Regions from separate parts of the Photorhabdus sp. RM323S genome, predicted to be linked through region 1. Evidence: riboswitches for the same ligand, from Rfam matches in the RefSeq annotation. Region 1 holds a riboswitch; the other holds the start of a gene.

Region 1 (11,537 bases):
TATGCTCTACATTTGGGCTTTACATGCCAGAGGCGTCAAGGCTTTTATGGTCGAGAAAAACGAAAGCCGTGTTCAGTTTGCCAGAGAAAATCTGCCGCCGGAATGTGAGCTGTATACTGATTTTGATGAGGCTTTAACGCAGAAATATGGCGATAAATCGGCACTTATCGATCTATGTGTAGATACTACCGGCCAGTTAACCGAATACATTTTCGAACATCTGGCTCCTGGCGGAAAATTGCTGAATGTGGCGCTTAAAGATAAACATGCCAACCTTGATATTCTTAAAATTGCGGATAAGAGTCTTTCAGTCATTGGTTCCATTGACTCTTTGAATAACAGCTTTGAACGTGCTTATACCATGATCCGTGATGGTGTGATTCCGGCGAGTCGTCTGGTCAGTCAGATCTTTGATTTTAATGATTACTTGCAGGCTTTTCTCACTGTGGGTTGTGATATTGCGGGCAAAACCCAAAAACCGCTCAGTACTCCAAACTGTAAAGTACTTATTCGTATTTCTGATCTCAAATAATGGAATTTTTTCACATGGATAAATTTAATGTGATTTTTGATATTGATGGGGTCATTGTCGATAGTGAGCAACTGCACTTTGATGTTCTTTGTGCTTTGGCCCCTGATTACACACAGCATGTACAACCGCAGCAACTTATCGGATTGAGTTTAGAGGAAACACTGCATTTCATTGGTATTCCAGTTCAGCAGCAGCCAGCGATCACGGCTAAAATTGTCTCTGTTTATAAAGATAAACTGTCTCAAAGTTACCTTCGCCCAGGGGTTGCCAGGCTGATAGCGGCCTTACAACAGCACAGTATCCCTTTTGGTTTTGTCTCTACTGCGCCGCGTGAAGTGTGTCTGGCTAATATTGGATTACTGGGGTTGAGCGAAAGCCCAGCTTTGATTTCCGGCGACGATGTTATAAGAACGAAACCGAATCCCGATCCCTATCTTGCCATGTTGGCATTGAAGTCTATGGATGTTCATCAAACATTGGTAATTGAAGATACAGATTTGGGGGTTACCGCAGCAGTACAGGCAGGTATTCCTTATGTGTACGCCTGGCCTCATGCGTTATCCGTTGCAGAGCAGTATCAACAGGCAACCCGTATTATCGGAGCGCTGACAGATATTCCGCAATTTTCCAGGATTAATTTTGCATAATTTAATGCCCTCTGTTAGTCATATCGGAGGGCGTTTCTATTTATATAGAAGGAGTATGAGTTGTCTGATCTGAATATGGTCTCTTTAGTAAAACAACCCATCATGGCGACGCGCGTCGCTTTTTTTATCGCCGGCTTTAGTCTTGCAAGTTGGGCTCCCCTCATTCCTTTAGCTAAAGAGCGGCTACAACTTGATAATGGCGCTATGGGGCTCCTGATGCTGGCGTTCGGTATCGGTTCTTTCATCATGATGCCTATAGCAGGAATGTTGGCTGCACGTTTTGGATGCCGGCAAATTTTCACCTTATGTGCTCTGTTGGTGCTAGTGATGCTGCCAGGGCTTAGTGTATTACCTACACCGCTGACACTGGCTTGCGTTTTATTTATTTTTGGTGCAGGTATCGGTGCGATGGATGTTGTGGTAAATATCCACGCTGTTATGGTCGAAAAAATGGCTCAACGGCCAATTATGTCTGGTTTTCATGCGTTATTCAGTCTGGGGGGAATAGCCGGTGCCGGCTCGGTCAGTGCATTATTGTCTCTGGGAGTATCACCCTTTCAGGCGATGATCATGGTGGTGCTACTTATTATCCTGTTGCTGCTGCCTGCATGGAGCGGATTATTAAACGAAGCAGAGTCGGGTAATACACCATTCTTTGCTGTGCCCCGTGGGATCGTTATTTTGTTGGGCTTTCTTTGTTTTGTTGCCTATATCATGGAAGGATCAATGTTGGACTGGAGCGGTATATTATTAACCAGTGTACATAACATCAGTAGTCATCAGGCTGGAGTTGGTTATACCCTTTTTGCTATTGCTATGACATCTGGTCGCTTTTTGGGGGATAAGATCATTGCCCTGTATGGACACAGGCGGGTTTTTATCAGTAGTGCCTTATTAGCGACCTCTGGATTTATCCTTATTTACTCAGCATCAACAGCAATAATATTAGGACTTTCCTTCCTGATGGTTGGCGCAGGGCTCTCTAATATAGCACCCATGCTTTTTACCGCTTCCGGTCAACAGAAAATTATGCCTGACTCTCTGGCAGTGGCGGCGGTTTCTACAATGGGATATTCCGGGATATTACTTGGGCCTGCAATTATCGGAGGATTAGCACATGTTGTGACATTACATGGTGCTTTTGCTTGTGTTGCTTTACTCTCTGTTTCCTTACTTGCAGGATATAAATTTATTAATCCAAGCAGAAGATAATAGAGGGAGCTCCTATGAGTTTGTCACAATATGATTGGCTGAATGAACCATTTGATTGGCAAGCTGGAAGTGACTGGCTTAATGTCACCACAGATCATAAAACCGATTTTTGGCAACAAACATGGTATGGTTTTCAACGTCATAGTGGTCATGTTTTTGGGCGTTATGTTGAGGATAATTTTACCTTTCAACTCTGCATTGAAGGATGTTTTGAACATTTATACGATCAAGCTGGAATCATGTTATTAGTGGATGAGAAGCATTGGTTGAAAGGGGGAGTTGAATATTCTGACGGGCAGGCCACTATTGGTAGTGTATTCACTCGTCACCATTCTGATTGGTCCATGGGAATATTTCCAGGTAATCCAAGTAAATTCTGGTTACGTCTGACTTGTGAAGAAGGGTATTTAAGGCTTCAATATTCTATTGATGGTTTACGGTGGCCACTATTAAGGCTATCCCCTTTTCTTGAGGATAAACAACGTGTCTTTGTTGGCGCAATGTGTTGTTCTCCAGAACGTCAAGGGTTACAGGTGAAATTTTCTGATTTCAGACTGACACCGCCAATAAAGAAACCATTGCATGATTTAAGTTAGACAAGGCTATTTTCGGAGAATGACATTTACTGAGATAGGCTTTAAAACACCCGGAGCAATGAGCTTCGGGTGTTAATATGTCTAGTTATATCAAAGCTGGATGTTTAGGCTTTCTCTAAAATAAAACCGGTAAAGTCAGCAGTTGCTTCTTCTGGGAGGCCTACAAATTGGTCTTTCATCATATAAACTCGTAAAAATCCCTCTTCATCTGTACTTAATTCAACGGAACCGGTTGTAAAATTGAAGCTATCTACAACAAAAGATTCGGGGTCAGATGTACGATTCTGTAAACCAAAATAAGCGGGCAAGGCTCTTTGTGGTATTTTTTTTGTTGATAAGCGTGCTGTACCCGTCAGTCTATATTTAACATTGGGTTCCAATCCTTTTATAATTTGATCAATGACGCCAGAATCAGAATAACTTTGGATCCTAAGGAAGTTAACACCATTCTCGGATAAGACTCCTACAGTTTCAGCGGTTGAGATTCTCCAGCTGTGATATCCTTCATTAAATGAACCATTAATCAGTTCTTTATTAGCGTTTTTTGTATCAGAATATTCTTCGTTATTGAGAACTTTTTTCATATCCATATATGAATCCTTTTTAAATGAAGAGCAATTAAATTTGGTTTTTCTTAATAACTTTGTTTTCAGTAAACACTTTATCAATAGTGGGAGAATATGCAATCGTGTTTTTATTGATTTAAAATTAAATTTTTGTCAATTAATGAAAAAATAACGTCCAGGATATTACATCAGAATATCAATTATATTGAGGGAGAGAATAGGATGAGTGATTACATGATATTTACAGCTGTAGAATTAAAACACCCGAAGCCATGAGCTTCGGGTGTTGAAATGTCAAACGATATCAAAGTTAGATGTTTAGGCTTTTTCTAAAGTAAAACCGGTAAAGTCAGCAGTTGCTCCGCTTGATCTGGGGCCAATTTGGTCTTTCAGCAAGTAAACGCGTAAAAGTCCTTCTTCATCTGTACTGAATTCGATAGAACCTGTTGTAAACTCGGTGCTGCTCACAGCAAAAGATTCCGGGCCAGATGTGCGATTTTGTAAACCAAAATAAGCAGGTGATGACTCTACTGATAAGCGAGCGGTACCCGTCAGTTTATATTTAGTGTTAGGTTCTAATTCTTCGATAATTTGGTCAATGACGCCAGAACCAGTAACGCTTTGGATTCTGAGAAAGTTAATTCCATTTTCGGATAAGATTTTTACCGTTTCAGGTGCTGGGATTCTCCAACCCTTATATCCTTCCTCGAATGAGCCATTAACCAACTCTTTAGTAGAGTTTTTCTTACCAGAATAATCTTCGTTATCCAAAATTTCTTTTACGTTCATATATTAGTCCTTTTTAAATGAGTATCAATAAATTTGATTTTTCTTAATCACGTTATTTTTCGGGAGGCACTTTATCAATGATAGGAGAATATTCAATGGCATTTTTTATTGATGGAGGATTGTAATTTGTATAAGTTAATACAAAAATAAAATAGATGAGGGTAAGTTCCGATATATACAGTACACATAGTCTTTTATATTTACTCAATATAGGTATAAATTGGCGTTTTATGTTCTTTTTTCTGTGGAAAATAGACACGTATGGTCAGGAAATAAACTAAATGGTTCTATTGAAATAGAGTGTTAATGATTACAGTGGATTTTAGATATTGATTGAACTTATATAGATAAAATATTTTATTTTATATTTAAGGAGTGTATTTTAAATAAAAATCATTATGTGATATTTTTATAATATTAAATATTTATACGATTATAATTAAAGTGAAATTATAATATCAATTTGATTTCATTAATGTTTATGATAAATGAACATATATAATGGATTTTTAGGTTAGTTAAAAGTCGGAAGAGTTACATGCTCTTCCGGCTAGTATGATTGGCTGCTGATTGTGTTGGGTTGTATTACTGTCTGGTGTTAGAGTCAGAAAGCCGTCTATATTAAATCTTATTTTATAAAATTATTGTCGTTTAAGAATCCTTGTCAAAAATATTTATTTGAGAAAGGTGAAAATTAAATTACCGGCCTAAGTAACCATCCCAATCTTTCCAGACAGGTTGTAACCCCGCTTTAATCAATACATCCGCGACCTGATAAACGGAGCGGTTATCATGTGGAATAAATTGTTCTAGTTCTTTATGGCTATTATCTGCGTAACCACCGGGTTGGGTTTTCGAACCTGCGCTGACATTATTGATTGCCAGTGGTATGACATGATCGCGAAAGAAGGGAGATTCCCGGGTAGAAATAGAAAGTTCTACATCTGGAGCAAACAGACGAAAAGCACAAATCAGTTGTACCAGTTCTGCTTCACTCATTAATGATGCAGGTTTAATACCTCCGGCACAAGGCCGCAAACGTGGGAATGAAATTGAATAACGGCTTTGCCAATATGTGCGTTGTAAAAAGAATAAATGTTCAGCCACCATGTAACAATCTGTCCGCCAGTGATTGGATAGGCCAATTAATGCCCCTAAACCGATTTTATCGATTTTTGCCCGGCCAAGGCGATCCGGTGTTTCTAGTCGCCAGTGAAAATCTTGTTTCTTACCTCGTAGATGATGCAGCCGATAAGTTGGCTCATGATAGGTTTCTTGATAAACCATCACACCATCCAGCCCCAACGTTTTGAGTTCTGAATATTCTTCCTGAGTCATTGGCTGGACTTCCATCATTATGGAACTGAAATGTTCACGGATAAGTGGCAGATAACGGCGGAAATAATCCATACCTACTTTACTCTGATGTTCTCCCGTGACTAATAGCAGATTGTCAAAACCCAGAGCTTTAATCGCCTGACATTCTGCAATAATTTCATCTTTATTTAGTGTCTTGCGTTTGATGTGGTTACTCATTGAGAATCCACAGTAGGTGCAATCATTGGCGCACAAATTCGAGAGATAAAGCGGTACATAAAAACCAACGGTATTACCGAAGCGTTGACGAGTCAATTTCTGTGCCCGTTGTGCCAGCGGTTCTATATAGGGTTTCGCCGCTGGTGAGAGCAGTGCCATAAAATCATCCAGATTTAATTTGTTGCTGCTCAATGCCCGTTCGACATCCTGCGAAGTTTTGCTGTTAATGCGAAGGGTAATGTCATCCCAACTCAGCTGCTGCCAGTGATAACTAAAACTGTTGTTCAAAAGATGATTAGCCATTAGAACGTTCCCAGAAAATCAGTCAATGGGCTGGATGCAACAGCATGTTGTTTTGGACTTGCCAGACCAGCCTGATGGGATAATTCACCTGTTTCAATTGCCATTCTGAATGCCTGTGCCATTTTTACTGGGTTACGCGCGACGGCAATAGCGGTATTGACCAATACGGCATCAGCCCCTAATTCGATTGCTTCCAGTGCATGGCTTGGTGCGCCGATGCCTGCATCGACAACCACCGGCACCTGTGCTTGTTCAATAATAATTTGCAGGAAATCCCGGGTTAGCAGCCCCTGATTAGAGCCGATCGGGGCTCCTAAAGGCATAACCGCTGCACAACCCGCTTCTTCCAGGCGTTTACACAAAACAGGATCAGCACTGCAGTAAGGCAGAACGATAAACCCGTCTTTGACCAGCATTTCAGCGCCTTTAAGCGTTTCGACCGGATCAGGTAGTAAGTATTTCACATCAGGATGGATCTCCAGTTTGATCCAATTTGTTGCCAATGCTTCACGGGCCAGACGGGCTGCGAACAGCGCTTCTTCTGCGGTTTTGGCTCCAGAAGTATTTGGCAGCAATTTGACGCCAAGTTTTTGTAATGGCGCTAGAATAGCGTCATTACCTCCCTGTAAATCAATGCGTTTCATCGCCATCGTGACAAGCTGACTGCCAGAGGCGGCTATAGCCTGAATCATTAAATCTGAATTAGCGAATTTGCCTGTACCAGTAAACAAACGGGAATCAAAAGTAGTATCAGCGATCTTTAACATATCAACCTCCGGCAATAACCTGAAATAAAAGGATATTGTCCCCGTCATTAACTTGGTGTGTATTCCAGTTCGAGCGCGGAATAATGGTTTGATTAATGGCCAATGCAGTTCCCGGTTGCGTTCGTTCAAGTTGTTCCAGTAATTGCTGTAGAGCCAGAGGCGCGGTAAGCTCCATCAACTGGTCATTTATAGTAATTTTCATGCCATATCTCCGCAGATTGGGCATTGCCGCGATTGACTGAGCTGTAGCGTGCTCCAGCTTTGCTGCTTACCATCAAACAGTCGAAGTTTGCCGCTCAACGGAGAGGGAAGTCCGCTTAACATTTTGATGGCTTCCAAAGCCTGCAATGTGCCGATGACGCCGACTACCGGACCTAATACACCCGCAGTTCGGCAATTACGTTGTGGTTCTTCCTGATCAGGGTAGAGGCAGGTATAGCAGCCGTGAGGATAAGGGGGTTCAAGCACCATAAGCTGACCGCTGAACCCAACGGCACTGCCGCTGATTAAGGGTTTTCGTGTTGCTACACAAGCTGCATTGATAGCATGGCGGGTTGCCATGTTGTCACAGCAATCAAGAACCAGATCGACCTGTTTTACGCTTTTTTTCAGCGATTCCACATCTTGACGTTTATTAAGAATAGTTATTTTTACCAGTGGATTCAGTGCATTGAGCTGATTAGCTGCAAGTTCAGCTTTTGCCGAAGGGATATCCTCTGTGCGGTAAAGGATTTGTCGTTGTAAATTGGAGACGTGCAGTTGGTCATCATCAGCGAGATAAATTGCTCCCACACCGGCCGCAGCGAGATAGAGAGACGCAGGGGCACCCAGCCCCCCCAAACCGACAATCAATACGCGGCTGGTTTTCAGTTTTTCCTGCCCTTCTGGGCCGATATCTTCCAGCAACAGTTGTCGGCTGTAACGCATAAATTCTTGATCATTCAGCATAAGAACCTCTCAATATCTTCAACTAAATGCCTTCAATCAGATGAAGCAATTGTGACGTTGCCTGACGCCAATCTTTTGCTTTGGTAATTGCGCTGACCAGCGCTACACCACCAACTCCCGTTGCAACGACATCCGGCACACGTTCAAGAGAGATGCCTCCGATAGCGACAGTAGGATAATCCGGAGTGTTTTCTACCTGTTGTTTTAGTGTTTCCAGCCCTTGTGGAGAAGAGGGCATTGTTTTGGTCGTCGTCGGGAAAATATGGCCGAGGGCGATATAAGATGGACGTAAAGATTTTGCCCGTGCCAATTCTTGTTCATTGTGAGTGGAAACGCCTAACCGCAATCCGGCTTCCTGGATTGCATTCAGATCGGCGTTATCTAAATCTTCCTGCCCCAGATGAACACCGTAAGCGCCATGTTTGATCGCCAGTCGCCAGTAATCGTTAATAAATAAACGAGCGTTATATTGGTGGCCCAGAGTAATGGCCTGCTTAATCTCTCCCTCGACTTGATCTTCTGGCAGGTCTTTGATTCGTAATTGGATGGTGGTAATTCCTGCCTTTAACAGGCGGGAAATCCATTCCAGCGAATCCACGACCGGATACAGCCCCAATCTGTGTTCAGTCGGGGCAAATGGGGCATTAGGCAGATTACTCATGAGATACACCCTCCGCACTGTGATACAGCTCGCTGCCGCGGGCGCGGAATTCTTCTGACATCTGTTCCATACCGGCGGCATAATCGCGTACTTCCTGAGAGATCTTCATCGAGCAGAATTTAGGCCCGCACATAGAACAGAAATGAGCAATTTTGCCGGAGGCTTGTGGCAGCGTTTCATCGTGATAGGCACGTGCGGTATCGGGATCGAGCGCCAGATTAAATTGATCTTCCCAACGGAATTCAAAGCGTGCTTTTGACATAGCGTTATCACGGATTTGTGCACCTGGATGGCCTTTGGCCAGATCGGCGGCATGAGCCGCAATTTTGTAAGTAATCAGCCCTTGCTTAACATCGTCTTTGTTTGGCAGACCAAGATGTTCTTTCGGTGTTACGTAACAAAGCATAGCGCAACCAAACCAACCAATCATTGCTGCACCAATACCCGAAGTAAAATGGTCATAACCTGGCGCAATATCTGTCGTCAGTGGTCCAAGGGTGTAGAAAGGGGCTTCATGACAGTGCTCCAATTCTTCGGTCATATTGCGACGAATCATCTGCATTGGTACATGTCCGGGGCCTTCGATCATCACCTGAACATCATATTCCCAGGCAATTTTGGTCAGTTCGCCTAATGTATGTAACTCGGCAAACTGGGCTTCATCATTGGCATCTTGAATAGAGCCGGGGCGCAAGCCATCTCCTAAGGATAGAGAAACATCATAAGCAGCACAGATTTCACAAATCTCGCGGAAATGTTGGTAGAGGAAGTTTTCCTGATGATGAGATAGACACCATTTCGCCATAATTGAACCACCGCGGGAGACGATCCCGGTCAGGCGTTTGGCTGTCATCGGTACATAGCGCAGCAGAACGCCTGCGTGAATAGTGAAGTAATCCACTCCTTGTTCAGCTTGTTCTAGCAAGGTATCACGGAACATTTTCCAGGTGAGGTTTTCCGCTATACCATTAACTTTTTCCAGAGCTTGATAAATGGGGACTGTACCGATAGGAACCGGGCTGTTACGTAAGATCCATTCGCGGGTTTCGTGGATATAACGGCCAGTGGAGAGATCCATTACCGTATCCGCACCCCAACGGGTAGACCAGATCAGCTTTTCCACTTCCTCTTCAATAGAAGAGGTCACTGAAGAATTACCGATATTGGCGTTAACCTTCACCAGAAAATTACGACCAATAATCATGGGTTCTGATTCAGGATGATTGATATTGGCAGGAATAATTGCCCGACCTGCCGCGACTTCCTGACGGACAAATTCTGGTGTGATATTTTCTGGCAACTGAGCGCCGAAGCCTTGTCCGGCATGTTGTTGGCGTAGCACATCACCGCGGATACGTTCACGCCCCATATTTTCCCGTAGTGCAATAAATTCCATTTCCGGTGTGATGATGCCTTTACGGGCATAGTGCAATTGAGTCACGCGTTTGCCTTTACCGGCTTTTAGTGGATGAGGGCGGTTATTGAAACGTAAATGAGCGAGGCCAGCATCCGCCAGACGTTGCTGAGTAAAATCAGAACTGAGGGTGGTAACAGGTTCAGTATCTTGACGTTCGTCAATCCATTGCTGGCGCAGTTTAGTTAACCCAACATGCACATCCAGCATGGAATCAGGATCGCCATAAGCGCCGGAAGTATCATAAACAGGGATAGCTTCGTTTTCCTCATATTGAGGTTCTTCTTTGGTTCCGCCGATCAGAGTCGGTGATAACTGAATTTCCCGCATTGGGACTTGGATATCGTCACGTGGACCTTGGAGATAAATTCGTCGTGAGTTAGGGAACGCGACTCCCTGAATAGAATTAATAAATTCTTGAGCGGCATCACGTTGAACTTTACGTGGACGTGACGGGCCGGGTTTTGGTGAAATATCAGTTGCAGGGATAACAATATTATTAGACATAGCAAATTCCTAACCGTGTTATTGGGAAAGTTGCTTGTCTGGAGCTCGCAGGGAGTAATAATTGATAGCTGGATAGACTCTTGGTAAGAAAACTGGGTGAGCCGACAGCGGTTGATTACTCTTGTTCCCTTCGCGGGTCTTAACCCGATCAGGTTCCGCGGATCCCGAATTAACGGTCTCAGCCTGTGTATGCTGTGATAAAACAGTCTACGCTAGGCACTCCGACAAGAAAGTCATCAGTAGTATAGAAGGGATTATGAAAACTACAACCCTTACTGAATGAAAGTATTTACAATGACCAAGTTAATTGTTCCCAGCCATGTTGTTGTGCCTCAGCTTGCAAACGAGCATCAGCATTGACGGTAATCACCTCATTGGCAAACTGACACATTGGCAGATCATTAATCGAATCACTGTAAAAACGGATAGTTTCAGGATGACTATTTTGTTGCTCCAGCCATTGTTTCAATCGTTTTACTTTACCTTCACGAAAAGTGGCAATGCCGTCTATTTTGCCGGTATAACAGCCGTTTTCTATTACCATATCAATGCCCAACGCGGTGTGAATACCAAATTCGGCAGCAATCTTTTTCACAATAAAAGAGACCGTGGCTGAGATAATAATGACCGGAACCTGCTGTTGTTGATATTCTTCAAGCAGCGCTTTAGCTTGTGGATAAAACCGAGGTCTGATTCTTTCTGCGACAAATTCGGTTAGCCAGGTATCAACTCGTTCTTGCGGAACCCGATGCAATGTTTGCAGGCTAAATGCCAGATAGTCATTCATATTCAACATACCTGCATTGTAATCAGCCATCATTTTTGCATCTGCTTCGATAAAACAGGGATCGGTAATTATGCCTTTTTCCCATAAGAATTCTGTCCATATAGCGCTGGAATCACCGGAGATTAAGGTGTCATCTAGATCAAACACTGCAAGCAGTTGTGGCATGATGTTGTGTTCCTCAGGTCAAAGCACATTGATAGCTGAGGATCATGCCTGTCACTGCCAGATCAGGCAATACAACATATAACAATAAGACACTCTTTTTCTGATGA
Region 2 (7,245 bases), on a different contig from region 1:
GTTTGCCATCCGCAACATAGAACTGGAAGAAAGCATGGCACGGTGCTAATGCCATTTTATCCAGTTCACCGACGTTCCAGGCCGAAACAATGATCCTGCGTGAATCCGGATCGCTTTTAAGCTGATCCAGCACCGTTTTCAGTTGGTCGATCTGGCGGCCATCTGCCGTTCCCCATGCACGCCATTGTTTACCATACACAGGCCCCAAATCGCCGTTCTCATCCGCCCATTCATCCCAAATAGTGACACTATTTTCATGCAGGTATTTGATATTCGTATCACCATCCAGGAACCAAAGAAGCTCATGAATAATTGAGCGGATATGACAACGTTTAGTTGTCACCAGTGGGAAACCATCCTGCAAATTGAAACGCATCTGATGCCCGAAAATGGAGACAGTCCCCGTCCCGGTGCGGTCTGCTTTCGGAGTGCCTTCTTCAAGCACTTTTTTCATTAAGTCCAGATACTGTTTCATTTTACCTCTTGTACCTTATTACCTTGGTGTTTGTATGCCCATATCATCATTAAAATTCCCGCAAGGATCATTGGAACAGAAAGAATTTGTCCCATGCTGATCCCATCGAATAAACCCAGTTGTGCATCCGGTTGACGGAAGAATTCCACTATTATCCTGAAAACACCGTAGCCAATTAAGAATAGGCCGGAAACACTACCCATTGGACGAGGTTTACGGATATATAAATTTAAAATAATAAACAGGACGATCCCCTCTAACGCCATTTCGTAGAGTTGTGAAGGGTGACGGGGAAGAACGCCATATTGTTCAAGTATGGATAACAGTGAAGGGTCAGTTGCTGCCAGTGCCATATCTTCACCACGGGAGCTTGGAAACAGCATAGCCCACGGTGTATCCAATGTGACACGCCCCCATAACTCACCATTAATAAAATTGCCAATTCGCCCCATACCTAGGCCAAAAGGGACTAACGGTGCAATAAAATCAGCAACTTGTAAGAAGTGGCGTTTAGTTCTGCGGCCAAATAACCACATTGCGCAGATAACCCCCATCAAGCCACCGTGGAAAGACATTCCTCCATCCCAAACTTTAAACAAATAAAGCGGGTTATCGAGAAAGGCAGGGAGATTATAAAACAGTACGTAGCCAAGACGGCCACCAACAAAGACGCCAACAAAACCTGCATAGAGCAAGTTCTCTACTTCGTTTTTTGCCCAACCACTATTGGGTTTCGCGGCCCTGCGTGTCGCCAGCCACATGGCGAATACAAACCCTACCAAGTACATAAAACCATACCAATGAAGGGATACGGGACCTACTGAAAAAATAACCGGGTCAATATTAGGAAATGCCAGGTAGTTGTTACTCATCGTTCCCCACTTAATATTTAAAATGAATACCCTAAAGCAAATGATTGCGAATCATAGTATAAGCCGTTAAACGGATTAAATTCCGCCTCTGACCAAACCACCAATCCCATGCTGCTCCATAAACGCTGCTGACAGCTCCTTTACTCTTACACTGGTTTCAGCCTGTAGTATTTCAGTCATCAATTTCTCAACCTGAACCCTCTCCAAATGACGTAATAAATATTTAATCCTTGGCACACTACAACCACTCATACTCAGGCTACGATAGCCAAGGCCAATTAATAGCAGAGCACCCATAGGAGAACCTGCCATTTCACCACAAATATTGATAGCAAGACCTGCTTGCCGGCTATTTTCAAATACCAGTTTTAATGCCCGAATTACAGCCGGGTGCAAACAGTCATAAAGGGAAGCGACATGGGTGTTATTTCGATCTACGGCCAACAGATACTGGGTCAAGTCATTGGTGCCAATAGAAACAAAATCGACTCTGCTTTTTAGTTGCGGCAAGAGAAAAATAGCCGAAGGAACTTCTATCATCACGCCAAGTTGCGGCGTAGGTATCTGACGTGCCAGAATTTGCTCAACTTCCTCTTTCGCTCTGTCAATTAACCGCTTGGATTCATCAATTTCTTCCATACTCGTGATCATGGGCAGAAGTATTTTCAAATTACCGCGATTAACGTTAGCTCGGAGCATAGCCCTAAGCTGAATAAGAAAAATTTCCGGTTGATCCAGTGTCACCCGTATACCGCGCCACCCCAAACAAGGGTTTTCTTCGCTGATGGGCATATATGGCAGTTGTTTATCCGCACCGATATCAAGTGTACGCAATACCACCGGTTTATCGGGAAATAATTGCAGCATCTCCTGATAACGGGCTTTTTGTTCCTCTTCGGAGGGGAAACCACTGTGCAACATAAAGGGTATTTCGGTTCGATAGAGACCAACACCATCAATATTATTGCCTATCTGTAACTCATATTTCAGACTCAACCCCGCATTAAGCTGAACAAGAATACGCTCACCACTTTTGAGACGCGCTTCCCGATCAACATCCCCTTCAGCCAGTTTGCTAAGTGCTTTTTCTTCTTCGATGATCTGTTTATATTCCTGAGAAATCAGCGGTTCAGGTTCAATAAAAACTTCGCCACGGAAACCATCAAGGATCAGCATACGATTGTGCAGGAGTTCCGGCTGGATATCAGCCCCCATAATGGCCGGGATCCCCATCGCACGAACCAATATGGCAGAGTGTGAATGCGTCGCGCCATCACGAACAATAACCCCGGCTAATCTTTCCTGCGGCATTTCTGCCAATAGGTTAGCACTCAGTTCATCAGCAACCAGAATAAACCATTTAGGCCACTGATGGCTGACAGTCGGTGAATCATCCAGATGGAACAGTAATCGTTGCCCAAGTGCCCGCAGATCCGATGCCCTTTCCCGCATATAGGCGTCTTGTAAGCGGGTGAATTGCTCTGCGTATTTCTCAATAACTTGTTTAACCGCCCATTGCGCGACAGACCCTTGTTCAATACAAGAAAACAGATCTTGTTTCAATTGAGGATCATTCAAAAGGTAGGAATAGAGATCAAAAATCGCAGCGCTCTCTTTTTGAGAACCGGTAGTAAAACGCCTACTGAGCCGCCGGCATTCCGCCATCGTATCTTCAAGTGCCTGAATCAGACGAGAACGTTCCGCTGCATGATCAAGGGTTGATGCTTCAAAAATTTGTTCAAGTGAGGGCTGGGAACAATCCTGCCACCCTTGGGCCATGACGATGCCATTAGAAATTGCCAACGCTTTAATTCGAGTCTGCCGGTAGTGACCAAACACGCCCTTGGTCTGAGCCTGAGCAAGGATCACGGCCAGCTGCGTCGCAAGCGTCACCATAAAGGATTCTTCGGTTTCATTAAACAAGCGTTGTTCCTGCTGCTGAACGACCAGAACCCCTTGCAACTGACGACGATAAATAACCGGAACCCCTAAAAAAGCACGGAAGTTATCTTCCTTAACCTGAGGCAGGTATTTGAAACTGGGATGGCTGCGTACATCCGCCAAATTAATCAGTTCAGATAATTGACCAACTTGCCCAACCACTCCCTCACCAAATGCCAGGCTGACAATTCTTCCCCGGGGTTTCCTCAATCCTCGGGTTGCCATCAGGTAATAACATTGCCGTTGATGATCAGCAAGATAGATAGAGCACACATCTGTGCTCATCGCCAGGCAAGTCTCATTCACCAATAGCTCAAGCGCTTCGGCCAGATTGGTTGCCATAGCAACTTTTTCAACAATTTCCCGTAAGCGCATAAGCATGGTGTTAACCTAACTTCTTTTGCGACGATAAGAATATGAAGAACGCGACAACAATATGCTTTCTTGCATTGGCATCACAACCGAAGCAAATTCTTTCATCACACGCCGGTAAACATCACGTTTAAAAGAGACAACCTGCCGGACAGGATACCAATAGCTGACCCAGCGCCAGCCATCAAACTCCGGGGTATTACTGTGCTGCACATTAATATCTTCTTCATTACAAAGTAGTTGTAATAAAAACCACCGCTGTTTTTGACCAATACAGACAGGTCTTGTATCCCAACGCACCAAACGCTTGGGTAATTTGTAACGTAACCAATTACGGGTAGAGGCCAGAACGCGTACATCCTTCCGGCCCAAACCCACTTCTTCATACAGTTCCCGATACATAGCCTGCTCTGGTGATTCCCCCGGATTAATCCCCCCCTGAGGGAATTGCCAGGAATGTTGCCCATAACGCCGGGCCCACAAAACCTGGCCTTGTCGATTACAAATTACAATTCCTACATTCGGGCGGTAGCCATCATCATCGATCACCAGACTACCTCAATAAACTAAATTTGAAAGATGACTAATTGTTTCACACTACCCTCAAGTGGTAAACCTCTATCATTGGACTTTGCAGTCGCTAGCTAAATCTCTACAATAGCGCCATCTCAACGGGGTGCTGGCTGTTTAAAACAGTCTTGCTGAGAGTAAACCCGCCGAACCTGATCTGGCTAATACTGGCGTAGGGATTTGAGCTGCTAATTGTTTCACTGAAATTATCTTTTCGTTTAGCGCGCCCTCAGATCCTTTGCCAATCCTCTTAAATTAAGGAGAGCAAAGTGTTTAAGACGTTATTTTCGAAATTAATCGTACTGACGGTACTGTCAGCCTCTGCTTTGTTATTGAGTCAGGTTGCACAGGCAAAGCCGGTATTAACTGTCTACACCTATGATTCTTTTGCCACCGAATGGGGACCAGGGCCTGCGATTAAAAAAGCGTTTGAAGCTGAATGTGACTGTGAACTGAAATTTGTTGCTCTGGAAGATGGTGTGTCCCTGCTCAATCGCCTCAGAATGGAGGGAAAGCGAACGGCTGCCGATATTATCCTTGGTCTGGATAACAACTTGATTCAAGCGGCCCAACAAACCGGTCTGTTCACTGAAAGCCAAGTAGATACCCGCAAACTGAAACTGCCTGTGCCATGGAATAACAACGTATTTATTCCTTATGACTATGGTTACTTTGCTTTCATTTACAACAAAAATACGTTGCCAAATCCGCCAAAGAGCATGGATGAACTGATCAACAGTCACAATAACTGGAAAGTGATCTATCAAGATCCCCGTACCAGCACACCAGGGCAAGGTTTGCTGTTGTGGATGCAGAAAATTTATGGTGATGATGCCCCACAAGCCTGGCAAAAACTGGCAAAGAAAACACTGACAGTCACCAAAGGCTGGAGTGAAGCTTATGGTCTGTTCCTGAAAGGCGAAGGCGATTTGGTCCTGAGCTATACCTCTTCACCGGGCTATCACATTTTGTCTGAGAAGAAAGACTATTATGCTGCGGCAACGTTTAGTGAAGGTCATTACTTGCAAGTCGAAGTTGCCGCCCAACTGGCCTCCAGCAAGCAACCGGAACTTGCCCAGAAATTTATGCGGTTTATATTAACTCCAGCTTTCCAACAGGAAATTCCAACCACTAACTGGATGTATCCGGTCATTGATATTCAACTACCAGAAGTTTATTCACAGCTTTCAATACCAGAAAGATCATTACAGTACCGTGCGGAAGACGTCGCAAAACACCGTAACCAATGGATTCGTGCATGGCAAAGCGCTGTCAGCCGCTAATAGCCGGATGGCTGTTGCCGGGGGCGATTGCCTCCGGTTTTTTGCTATTGGTCGCTTTACTGGCATTCGGTACACTTTGGTGTAACGCGCCTGAAGGCGACTGGTACTTGCTGACAGAAGATCGCTATTTGTGGCATGTGGTGTGTTTTACATTCTGGCAAGCTTTTTTATCGGCTCTGTTTTCTGTTATGCCCGCTATTTTTCTTTCCCGGGCACTCTATCGCCGTCATTTTCCAGGCCGAACTTTGTTTTTGCGCCTGTGTGCTATGACGCTGGTTTTGCCTGTACTGGTCGCTCTGTTTGGCATTCTGACTGTCTATGGCAGAGTCGGTTGGCTGGCGCAGTTCTGTGAATGGGCTGGTATCAATTACCATTTTACACCTTACGGTTTAAAGGGAATTTTGCTGGCGCATATCTTCTTTAATATGCCACTGGCAACACGGCTGTTACTGCAATCACTGGAAAACATTGCGGTGGAACAACGGCAGTTAGCCGCACAGTTAGGCATGAGTGAATGGCAACATTTTCGTTTCGTTGAATGGCCTTACCTGCGCCGCCAAATCCTGCCAACCGGCGCGCTGATTTTTATGCTCTGCTTCGCCAGTTTTGCCACAGTGCTGGCTTTAGGTGGCGGGCCTGCGGCAACAACTGTCGAGTTGGCAATCTATCAGGCGTTAAGCTATGACTACGATCTCGGCCGTGCCGCGTTACTGGCTTTGATTCAGCTGACTTGCTGTCTTGGTTTTGTTCTTCTTAGTCAGAAACTTAACAGTGCTCTGTCCATCGGCTATAGCAATCAACAGCAGTGGCGTAATCCACAGGATACTTTGCTGAGAAAAATCTGTGACAGCATGTCAATTACCGCGGCATTGTTACTGCTGGTTCCCCCATTGTTGGCTGTTGTCGTGGATGGTCTGAACAGCGGGTTATTCAACGTATTACGCCAGCCTGTATTGTGGCAGGCATTTATCACATCCATTGTGATTGCGTTAGGCGCCGGATTACTGTGTGTTTTATTTACGATGATGTTGCTGTGGAGCAGCCGCGAGCTGTGCCTGCGTTATTCACCCCGCTGGGGACAAGCGATGGAAATAAGTGGTTTGTTGATCCTGGCTATGCCCGGCATCGTGCTGGCAACCGGTTTTTTTCTACTCCTTAACGACACCATCGGCTTACCCCGCTCACCCTATGGTCTGGTGATTTTAACCAACGCACTGATGGCGATTCCTTATGCATTGAAAGTTCTGGATAATCCCATGAAAGATCTGGCAGCCCGCTATAATCCGCTGTGTCGATCCCTGAACATTCAAGGTATTAACCGACTGCGTTGGATTGAGCTAAAAGCATTGAAAATCCCGCTGGCGCAAGCTCTGGCTTTTGCTTGTGTCCTTTCGATTGGGGATTTTGGTGTTGTCGCGCTGTTTGGTAATGAAGATTTCCGTACACTTCCTTTCTATCTGTACCAGCAAATAGGGGCTTACCGTAGTCAAGATGGCGCAGTCACCGCCTTATTGCTGTTATTATTATGTTTTATGCTGTTTAGTTTACTTGAACGCTTACCGGGGCGACGTAATGCTTAAACTTAAGAATTTGGCTTACACCTATGAACATCTGATGATGCTCTTTGACTTGCAGATTCAGGCTGGGGAGCGTATCGCCATTCTTGGGCCCAGTGGGGCAGGTAAAAGTACATTACTGAACCTGATCGCCGGTTTTCAAACAGCAGAAAAAG

The links. A riboswitch is a leader RNA that binds a small molecule or an ion and turns the genes downstream of it on or off. The one in region 1 is predicted to bind thiamine pyrophosphate.
Region 2: it holds a riboswitch for thiamine pyrophosphate, as region 1 does, so the genes downstream of both, thiB (thiamine ABC transporter substrate binding subunit) here and thiC (phosphomethylpyrimidine synthase ThiC) in region 1, are expected to answer to the same signal.

What each region holds. Positions count from the first base shown of each region.
Region 1 is NZ_JBHFKZ010000039.1:30,249-41,785, forward strand. It holds gene ACGF7G_RS15430 (zinc-binding dehydrogenase) at 1-532, shown strand, start outside; gene ACGF7G_RS15435 (HAD family phosphatase) at 547-1,179, shown strand; gene ACGF7G_RS15440 (MFS transporter) at 1,240-2,391, shown strand; gene ACGF7G_RS15445 (DUF1349 domain-containing protein) at 2,406-2,987, shown strand; gene ACGF7G_RS15450 (hypothetical protein) at 3,092-3,577, opposite strand; gene ACGF7G_RS15455 (carbohydrate binding domain-containing protein) at 3,872-4,342, opposite strand; gene thiH (2-iminoacetate synthase ThiH) at 5,042-6,181, opposite strand; gene ACGF7G_RS15465 (thiazole synthase) at 6,181-6,948, opposite strand; gene thiS (sulfur carrier protein ThiS) at 6,950-7,150, opposite strand; gene ACGF7G_RS15475 (HesA/MoeB/ThiF family protein) at 7,147-7,896, opposite strand; gene thiE (thiamine phosphate synthase) at 7,919-8,557, opposite strand; gene thiC (phosphomethylpyrimidine synthase ThiC) at 8,550-10,478, opposite strand; TPP riboswitch at 10,587-10,712, opposite strand; gene ACGF7G_RS15490 (HAD family hydrolase) at 10,768-11,430, opposite strand.
Region 2 is NZ_JBHFKZ010000001.1:107,872-115,116, reverse strand. It holds gene thyA (thymidylate synthase) at 1-475, opposite strand, end outside; gene lgt (prolipoprotein diacylglyceryl transferase) at 472-1,347, opposite strand; gene ptsP (phosphoenolpyruvate--protein phosphotransferase) at 1,423-3,669, opposite strand; gene rppH (RNA pyrophosphohydrolase) at 3,679-4,209, opposite strand; TPP riboswitch at 4,323-4,427, shown strand; gene thiB (thiamine ABC transporter substrate binding subunit) at 4,500-5,513, shown strand; gene thiP (thiamine/thiamine pyrophosphate ABC transporter permease ThiP) at 5,489-7,093, shown strand; gene thiQ (thiamine ABC transporter ATP-binding protein ThiQ) at 7,086-7,245, shown strand, end outside.